One region of the Ralstonia condita genome, then DNA from elsewhere that is predicted to be linked to it. Evidence: predicted binding sites of a transcription regulator. Region 1 holds the regulator's gene; the other holds the start of a gene.
The links. Region 1 encodes FNR, which switches genes on or off when oxygen is low (the NO sensors DNR and NnrR bind a similar motif). Its sites were predicted from a motif close to TTGATNNNNATCAA; they were not measured.
Positions count from the first base shown of each region.

Region 2: the regulator FNR is predicted to act here: its motif matches at 2,564-2,577, upstream of R2N03_RS07845 (ribonucleoside triphosphate reductase).

Region 1 covers NZ_CATYWO010000006.1:177,367-182,290, reverse strand. The annotation lists gene scpB (SMC-Scp complex subunit ScpB) at 1-728, opposite strand, end outside; gene R2N03_RS17910 (sulfite exporter TauE/SafE family protein) at 1,205-1,948, opposite strand; gene fnr (fumarate/nitrate reduction transcriptional regulator Fnr) at 2,130-2,858, shown strand; gene R2N03_RS17900 (hypothetical protein) at 2,878-3,132, opposite strand; gene R2N03_RS17895 (FixH family protein) at 3,129-3,356, opposite strand; gene ccoG (cytochrome c oxidase accessory protein CcoG) at 3,383-4,852, opposite strand; gene ccoP (cytochrome-c oxidase, cbb3-type subunit III) at 4,849-4,924, opposite strand, start outside.
Region 2 covers NZ_CATYWO010000002.1:279,359-284,282, forward strand. The annotation lists gene ytfE (iron-sulfur cluster repair protein YtfE) at 108-779, opposite strand; gene norR (nitric oxide reductase transcriptional regulator NorR) at 944-2,479, shown strand; gene R2N03_RS07845 (ribonucleoside triphosphate reductase) at 2,666-4,717, shown strand; gene nrdD (anaerobic ribonucleoside-triphosphate reductase) at 4,714-4,890, shown strand; gene R2N03_RS07855 (anaerobic ribonucleoside-triphosphate reductase activating protein) at 4,853-4,924, shown strand, end outside.

The sequences.
Region 1 (4,924 bases):
GTTCCGCTCGCAGCCGCCACTTCGGCGCCCGACATAGGCGCAACGGCTTGCTCGGTTTCGGCCGCCACCAGCAGCTCGGCGCCTTCAGCCGGTGAGGCCACAGCGCCCTCGGCAGCAGGCTCGTCGTTCACAAGCGCCGTCAGCTGATCCACTGCGATGGCGCCGCCCTCAAACTCGATCGCGCCCTGCTCCAGCAAGCTGGCCTGCGCCTGGGCACGCGCGTCTTCGAGGGGCGGCAGTTCGTCCAACGAACGCAACCCAAGGTCATCAAGGAACTGCTTGGTAGTGGCATACAGTGCCGGGCGCCCGGGCACGTCGCGATGACCAATCACCTCGATCCAACCGCGGTCTTCGATCTGCTTGATGACCTGCGTATTGACCGTGACGCCGCGGATATCTTCGATATCCCCCCGTGTGACGGGCTGACGGTAGGCAATGATCGCCAGCGTCTCCATCACGGCGCGCGAGTACTTGGGCGGCTTTTCCGGATGCAACCGGTCAAGATACACACGCATCTCGGGACGGCTCTGCAGACGCCAGCCCGAAGCCAGTGCAACCAGCTCGACGCCGCGATCAAGCCAATCCTGGCGCAGCTCTTCGAGCAGCACGCGGATGGTGTCCGCGGAAACTTCTTCGTCGAACAGCTTGCGCAAGTCATTGACTCGCAACGGGTCCTGCGCACAAATCAGCGCGGTCTCGAGGACGACTTTCGCCTCTTGGGTATTCATCGGGTTGAACGGTTCGTCATTGCTCGCGCGCGGCCGGTCGCCGTCACGCTTGAAGTTTGTCGTTCCGCCGCGACGCACGCGGCATATCTGAATGCATGTCGCCCGCCCGGGCCAAGCGCGCAAACGCCGTGAAGCCTTGCACCGGAACGCAGTGGGTGAGCCCAAAAAAAAGGCCGGAGGAGCGAGTTGATCCGGTGCCAGTCAGGCACCACAAGGGCAATTTCTTCCGCCGCCATAGGGACGGATGCTGCACCGGGCGGCTACCGACAAAGGCTGGGGAGCTGCCCGACTCGACTGTCCAGGGCGGCATTACCACTGGATGGCGTCGCCTGAAGCCGCGCTTGGGATTGTTGATCTGCGCGGAAGGCGAGTCGAATTGCGTCTGATTGTAGGGCAATATCGCCTGGCGCCGCAACCGGGAAGATGCCCGAGTGCCCCGACCGCCCGGCGCCACGGCTGGCATGTCCTTCAACGGCTCACAGGACGAGACAGAAACCGTGTGCGTTAAGCATCTCTGGCAACCAGGCAGCGCACACCAGCCCCCAGGTTCCGAACCCGGTGATGATGACCCCTGCGGCGCCGCGAGCCCATCGCTGGCGGGATAGCCCGCGCAACCAGCCAGCCAGGCCTGACATCATCAGCAGATTCGGCAGCGTACCCGCCCCGAAAGCGAGCATCACCACCGCCCCGGACGCCGCGTTGCCTGCCAGCAACGCAACAGCAAGCGCGCCATAGACCATCCCGCAGGGCACGAGTCCCCAGGCGAGCCCGATGACATACCGTCGAACCAGCGGGTGTGCGGCGCGAAATCCGCCGCCCAACCGGGAGGCCAAGGCCGACAACTTGCCCGACAGGCGGCCCAGCATGCGTTCCAGCCCCGGAGCACGCCATGCATCCCCCGTCGCGCGCAGGAGCAGCAGCAGACCGTACGTCAACAGCAGCGCGCTGGCCAGCGCAAACAGACCACGCTGGATCGGCAGCCATTGCTGGCGCCACACGGTGGCACCAAGCGCCCCCATCGCTGCGCCCAGCGATGCATACGTCGTCAGCCGCCCGGCATGCATGATCACCTGCTCGAACCACAGCCGACGACGCGACACGATACGCACGGAGACCCCGCCCTTCTCCGCGGCGAGTGCGATCCCGCTGCACATCGCCAGGCAATGGACCCCGCCAAGCAGCGCGATCAAGAAAACACTCAGAAGCACAGCGGCACTCATCTTTGTGATGCTCTTTTGATATGGGCTAAGGTTATTGACCGGCTTTCGGGAATTAAGCGCATTTCACGCGATTCACCACATCGGAAACGTCCGATAAGCGCAAGGTCATCGTTATAATAAAGCGCAGCTGCACCATAAGAATTTCCTACTTCACCAACTCGAAAGTCATTCGCCCCCACCCGTGCTTACACGAATCGCACTTTCCGACCAAGCCTCGCGTTGCTCCACTTGTGTACTCGGGCAAATCTGCCTGCCAGTGGGAATGAATTCGGACGATGTACGCAAAATGGATGAGCTGGTGTCGGAGCGCATCCGCGTCAAGAAGGGGCAAACGCTGTATGCCCTCGGCGAACCTCTCGAGGGCGTCTATGGCATTCGTTTCGGTACGCTCAAGACCCACCTCACCCTCGAGGACGGCCGTCATCAGATCACCGGCTTCCATCTGCCGGGCGAGATTGTCGGACTGGATGGCATCGGCGACATGCGGCACGTGTCCGACGCCACTGCCCTGGAAGACACCGAAGTCTGCGTGGTCCGCTATGACCAGTTGCAGCAGCTCTCACGCCGACTCCCTTCGTTGCAGCATCAGTTCCTGCGCCTGATGAGCAAGGAGATCTCACAAGATCACCAGATGCTGCTGACGCTCGGTTCGATGCGGGCCGAAGAGCGTCTGGCCGCTTTCCTGCTCAATCTGTCCAAGCGCTCTGCCCAGCGCGGGTATTCTTCGACGGAGTTCGTGCTGCGCATGAGCCGCGAAGAGCTTGGCAGCTACCTGGGCCTGAAGCTCGAAACCGTCAGCCGCTTGTTCTCGCGCTTTGCCGAGGCGGGTCTGATCCAGATCCGCCAGCGACACGTCAAGCTGATCGACATGGCCGGCCTGCGCCACGTGATGAGCGGCCAGGCCAGCTGAACCGTCTGCCTGCATCCGCTCAAACGAGCGGATGCTCGTGCGCCTCCAACTTGCCGATGCCAGGCGACACATACAGCGTGAGCGCGCTGGATAGGCCACACAGCAGCCAGAACACAAAGAACGACACCGTGTAGACCGCTTCGGCCGACACGGTGATCTGTTCACCAAAAAAGCGCAGGTCTGCCGGATCCACCACCGCGAAGACCACTAGTTCGGCCAGCGCGGCGCTCAAGAACGCCGGCCACAAGATCCACATCAGCAGTCGGCGTTTCATCGGACCTCCCCGTGAGCGGCTTGGGCCGGCACGGTGACGCTCTTCTCCACGACCAGACCGCGCCGCACAACGTTATCCTGGATGACCGGATCGGGATGCGAGATCGCCAGCCAGATGGTGACGCCGCATCCGATCATGGCGACGAGCGGGCCGGCCATGAGCAGCCACGGCCAGGGCTCGCGCCACCACGGCCGGGCTTGAGCGGAAGATTGCGTTGCGTGCATCGTTGCCTCCTGTTGGGGATGCCGCGTCAACGCGGCACGATAAAGCTCGACGGCTCGCGCAGCACGAGACTGTCGCCGTCGCCGTCGCCGTCCGCCTGGATGACGAAACGGATCTTGTGTGAGCCAGGTGGCACGTCGTCGGCTGGACGGCGTACCAGCACCGGCAGCAGCCGATTGGCCGCCGGAGCCAACTCGAGGGTCGTCGATTCTCCGCGACCGCCAAGCACCTGCAGTTCCGGCAGGCCTTCGGCCGTGACGGTGACGCGAACCGGATGTTCAGACGCATTCATCAGCTGCAGGCGATAGACGTTTTCGATCTTGTCGCCATCCACCTCACGCGCCAGCGCACCGCGATCTCGAATCACGTCCACCTTGAGCGGCTTGCGCATCGCCAGCGCGGTCACGAAACCGGTGGTGAGCACCAACATGATCGCGGTATAGATCAGCACGCGGGGGCGCAGCAAATGCCGCCGCGCTTCCTTCGGACTCAACCGATCCCGCATCGCCCGCTCGGATGTGTAGCGGATCAGGCCGCGCGGATAGCGCATTTTGTCCATGACCTGATCGCACGCGTCAATGCAGGCGCCGCAGCCGATGCACTCATACTGCAGGCCCTGGCGGATATCGATACCGGTCGGGCACACCTGCACGCAGATGCTGCAGTCCACGCATGCGCCCAGACCTTGCGCCGCGAAGTCGGCGTTGCGAGAACGGCTGCCGCGCGGCTCGCCACGCTGCGCGTCGTATGTGACGACGTAGGTATCGGGATCCACCATGACGCTCTGGAAGCGTGCGTATGGACACATATACCGACAGACCTGCTCACGCATGAAACCGGCATTGCCCCACGTTGCAAACGCGTAAAAGAGCATCCAGAAGGTCTGCCACGGACCGAGCGAGAGGGTCCACACCTCCATGCCCAACTCGCGGATCGGCGTGAAGAAGCCGACGAACGAGAAGCCGGTCCACAGTGCAATCAGGACCCAGGCTGTATGTTTGGCGGCTTTCAAGCGGAGCTTTCTCGGGCTCCAGCGCTCTCCATCCAGGCGGATACGGGCAAAGCGGTCACCTTCGATATGCCGCTCGATCCACATGAAGATCTCGGTGTAGACCGTCTGCGGACAGGCATAGCCGCAAAACAGCCGTCCCGCGACCGCCGTGAACAGAAAGAGGCCGAGCGCCGACAACACCAGCAGCAGCGTCAGGTAGATCACGTCCTGCGGCCACAGCACCAAACCGAACAGGTAGAACTTGCGCGCACCGAGATCGAACAGAACCGCTTGACGCCCATGCCACTGCAGCCACGGCAGGCCGTAAAAGACGGCCTGCGTCGCCAGCACCAGCCAGACGCGCCAACTCGCGAATGCACCCGTCACCGCGCGCGGATAGATCTTCCGGCGCACCTCATAGAGCATCTGCTCCGTCGGTGCATCTTCGGCGCCCGCCGCCGAAGTGGCGGGCGTCATGGGGCGCCAGGCAGGTTCTTGGTCGCTCATTGCTGGGCGCTCGGGTTAGTGTTCGACAGGCCCCACACGTAGGCAGCCAGCATACGGATCTTCTCAGGCGAC
Region 2 (4,924 bases), on a different contig from region 1:
TCGCATCGGCCTGCACGGCCGCATGTTCGGGCGCCTGCGACGATCCGTCTCCGGCCAACGATTGGAAACGGACCACGGCACGACACAACAGGCAGCAAGACCGTGATTCAACCCGCCCCGGCCGCACCCTCGAAGAGAACGTTGTTCTCCAGATGGATGTGCTCCATCAGGTCTTCCCGGAACGCGCGCAAGCCCAGATAGAGCGCCCGCCACGTGGTGCAGGCCCCGCGCGGCAGGGTGATGTCGTTGGTCAGCGTCATCAGTTGCTGCAAGGCGTCGCCGTGCTGGTCGTGCTCCATGCGCATCACGGCGATGGGGCCACCGGCCCGCGAACCATGGCCACGCGACAGCATCGGAAACAGGATCTGCTCCTCCTTCTGCATGTGGCTCTCCAGTTCCTGCTGCATGCCGTCGAGCAGGTCGGCCAGGCCCACCGGGCAATCCTCCCGGTCGCCATGGACATGCTCAACGCGGCGCGCGAGGCGGATCAGTTCGGGTAGTTGCTCACGGTGGCGATCGTGAAAACGCTCGACGATGTGGTCGATCAGCATGCTGGGCGACACCGTCGTCCAGTCCACGACCTGATCCGGCGTGACCGCTGCGTTCAATGCCTCCAGACGTTCCGCGATCGGCCCAGCGTCGATACCTCTGGCCTGTGCCGCTTCACGCAGGCTGTGCTGGCCGCCGCAGCAGAAATCGAGCTGGTATTCGTGAAAGATGCCGGTGGCGCCCGGAATGTTGCGAGCCAAGTGTCCCAGCGGCTGGTCGAGTAACGCCATGTTGTGCTCCTGTGCAAAGTCAGTGTGGGGTGAAAGCCATGCCCGGATCTTGCGAATTGCATGCCAGATTTTTCGCTCGGCAAATCAATGGGTTGAGATACGCGGGGTAGAATTCACCGTCTCATGATCAAGGTATCTTTCACCCTTTCAGGGTCATTTCAACCATGATTGATCGCCTGCTCTTGACCGACCTGGTTGCCGATCTGCCGCCCGCTGTCCGCATGCAGCGACTGGTGGGCAGCCTGCGCACGCACTTTCGCTGCGGGGCCGTAGCGTTGCTGAAACTCGAGGAAGACCACCTGCGGCCGGTGGCCGTGGATGGCCTGGTGCGCGATGCGCTGGGCCGGCGCTTCGTGGTCGGACAGCACCCGCGGCTGGCCGCCATCCTGGCGCGACATGGCGTGACATGCTTCCACCACGACAGCACCCTGCCCGATCCATACGACGGGCTCATTGACGAACAGGCAGGCGTGCCATTGCCGGTGCACGACTGCATGGGTCTCGGCTTGCAGGTGGAGGGCCGGCCCTGGGGCGTGCTGACGCTGGACGCGCTCAAGGTCGGCACGTTTGACGAGGATGCGCAGGCCGAACTGGGCCGCCTGGCTGTCGTGGTGGAAGCGGCCGCGCGCACCACGCGGCTCGAGGCGGAGATCCGTGCGCTGCGTGCCACGCGCGCTGATTCGCCCGCCGGCGACGCCACCACCGACGCAAGCGAAATCGTTGGCCAGAGCCCTGCCATCCACCAGTTGCTGCACGAGCTGGAAGTGGTGGCCGATTCTGAACTGCCGATCCTCGTGCTGGGCGAAACCGGCGTCGGCAAGGAGCTGTTTGTCCACCGTCTGCATCGCCTGTCGCGCCGGCGCGATCGTCCGCTGGTGCATGTCAATTGCGCGGCGCTGCCGGAGTCGCTGGCAGAGAGCGAACTGTTTGGCCATGTCAAAGGTGCCTTCTCGGGCGCCACGGGAGAGCGCCCCGGTCGCTTTGAGGCGGCGGACGGCGGCACCCTGTTCCTGGACGAGGTCGGTGAACTGCCGCTCACGGTGCAGGCGAAGCTGCTGCGCGCCCTGCAGAACGGCGAGATCCAGCGGCTCGGCGCCGACCGCCCCCGCCACGTCGACGTACGGGTCATTGCAGCGACCAACCGCAACCTGCGCGAGCGCGTGCGCGATGGCGCGTTCCGGGCCGACCTCTATCACCGGCTGTCGGTGTATCCGGTGCCGATTCCGCCGCTGCGCGAACGCGGTAACGACATCCTGCTGCTCGCTGGCCGGTTTCTGGAGCACAACCGGGCGCGTCTCGGCTTGCGCAGCCTGAGGCTCAGCCCGGATGCCGAGCGCGCCCTGCGCAGCTATCCATGGCCCGGAAACGTGCGCGAGCTGGAACACGTGATCAGCCGCGCCGCGCTCAAGGTGCTGAGCCGGGGCGCGCGCCGCGATGACATCGTGACGCTGGGTGCCGAGCTGCTCGACCTCGACACGGAGGTCGCCTCACCCGACACGTCATCGCCCGACGTGCCGCAGGATGTCCGCCCCGGCACGCCCCTGCGCGACGCCGTTGCCGACTTTCAGCGACGCTGCATCGAATCGGCATTGGCCACGCACGATGACAACTGGGCGCGGGCGGCGCGGGCCCTCGGGCTGGATGCAAGCAACCTGCACAAACTGGCAAGACGCCTGGGGCTGAAACCGGCGGACGGTTGATCGAGCAGATCGTCACGCGCTCCGTGTGCCCGTGGTGCACCCATGCTGTCGAAATGGGCTTTGAAGCGCTGCGCGCGTGCGCGATTGACGGGGGTCAACTGATTCGAAAATCGATCCGTCCCGGACCTTCCAACCACAATATCTAGTGCTAGCCTTACCTCCATACCACTATATGTAGGGGGTTTCATGGCTTGCACACAGGTCACCAAACGTGACGGTTCATTGGCTGCCTTTGATGGGCAGAAGATCCACCGCGCCATGGCTGCGGCCGGCCAGGCCACGGGTGAATTCGACACGCAGGAAGCACAACGCCTGAGCCTCTACGTGGTGGATCAGGTGAGCGCGTTGGATTGCCCGGGCATCGAGGCGATCCAGAATCACGTTGAAGAAACCCTGGTCGACGCGGGTTACTGGCGCACGGCGCGCGCCTACATCGTCTATCGCGAACAGCACGCCCGCCTGCGCGCGCTCAGGCACACGCTGGTCGATGTCGAGAGCACGATGGACGAGTACCTCCAGCAGCGTGACTGGCGGGTGAATGCCAACGCCAATCAGGGCTACAGCCTGGGCGGCCTCATCCTGAACGTGGCGGGCAAGGTCACGGCCAACTACTGGCTCTCGCACGTCTACAGCCCCGAGGCCGGAGCCGCGCACCGCGAGGGTGACATCCACATCCACGATCTCGACATGCTGTCGGGCTACTGCGCAGGGTGGTCGTTGCGTCAATTGCTGACCGAGGGCTTCAACGGGGTACCAGGCAAGGTCGAGGCCACGCCGCCGCGCCACATGTCGGCGGCCATCGGGCAGATCGTCAACTTCCTCGGCACGCTGCAGAACGAATGGGCAGGCGCGCAGGCCTTCAGTTCGTTCGATACGTATATGGCGCCCTTCGTGCGCCGCGACGCGATGTCCTACACGGCGGTCCGGCAGGCCATGCAGGAGCTGATCTACAACCTCAACGTACCCAGCCGCTGGGGCACGCAAACACCGTTCACGAATCTCACTTTCGACTGGACCTGTCCGGCCGACCTGCGCGAACAGGTTCCCTACATCGGCGGCGAAGAGATGCCCTTCACCTACGGCGATCTCCAGCCCGAGATGGACATGATCAACCGGGCCTACATCGACGTCATGATGGCCGGCGATGCCAAGGGGCGCGCGTTCACCTTCCCCATCCCGACCTACAACATCACGCCAGATTTCGATTGGGATCACCCGAACACCACGATGCTGTTCGAGATGACAGCGCGGTACGGCCTGCCCTACTTCCAGAACTTCCTCAACTCCGATCTTGAGCCGCACATGGTGCGCTCCATGTGCTGCCGCCTGCAGCTGGATCTGCGGGAGCTGCTCAAGCGCGGCAACGGGTTGTTTGGCTCGGCCGAGCAAACGGGATCGATCGGCGTGGTGACGGTGAACTGCGCGCGCCTGGGCTATCGCTACGCGGGCGATGAGGCGGCGCTGCTGGCGCAGCTCGACACGCTGCTGGCGCTCGGCCGCGACGTGCTGGAGGTCAAGCGCAAGTTCGTGCAGCGCCTGATCGACCAGGGGCTGTATCCGTACACGCGGCGGTACCTGGGCACGTTGCGCAACCACTTCAGCACGCTGGGGGTGAACGGCATCAACGAGATGGTGCGCAACTTCACGCACGACGCCGACGACATCACCACGCCCGCCGGTCATGCCATGGCGATCCGCCTGCTCGATCATGTGCGCCAGCGCATCACCGGGTTCCAGGAAGCCACCGGCCACCTGTACAACCTTGAAGCCACGCCGGCCGAGGGTACGACGTACCGCTTTGCACGCGAAGACCGCAAGCGCTGGCCTGGCATCCTTCAAGCCGGCACTGCGGAGCAGCCGTACTACACCAACTCCAGCCAATTGCCGGTCGGCTACACCGATGACCCCTTCGAGGCGCTGGCCCGCCAGGAAGCGCTGCAGGGCAAGTACACCGGCGGCACGGTGCTGCACCTGTACATGAACGAGGCGATCTCCTCACCGCAGGCCTGCCGGGAACTCGTGCGCCGCGCGCTGGCGAACTTCCGGCTGCCGTACATCACCATCACACCCACGTTTTCGATCTGCCCGAAGCACGGCTATCTCTCAGGCCATCACGCGTTCTGCCCGAAGTGCGATGCCGAACTGCTGGCGCATCAGCCGCACGACAACTGCGGCTGTGCGTCAACCGCGACATCTGCTTCACCTACCCACGTCAACCATGAAGGAGCATCGGTATGAACACACTCACTCAACCCTCCACCTCGGCCTTCCAATTCGATGACAGCCAACGCACCCGCTGCGAAGTCTGGACACGCGTGATGGGCTATCACCGGCCGGTCAGCTCGTTCAACATCGGCAAACAAGGGGAATTCCGTGAACGCCGCTTCTTTGTTGAAGAACGCGCCCGCTGAGCCAACGCAGTGCACGCCGCCGGCCATCGGCGGC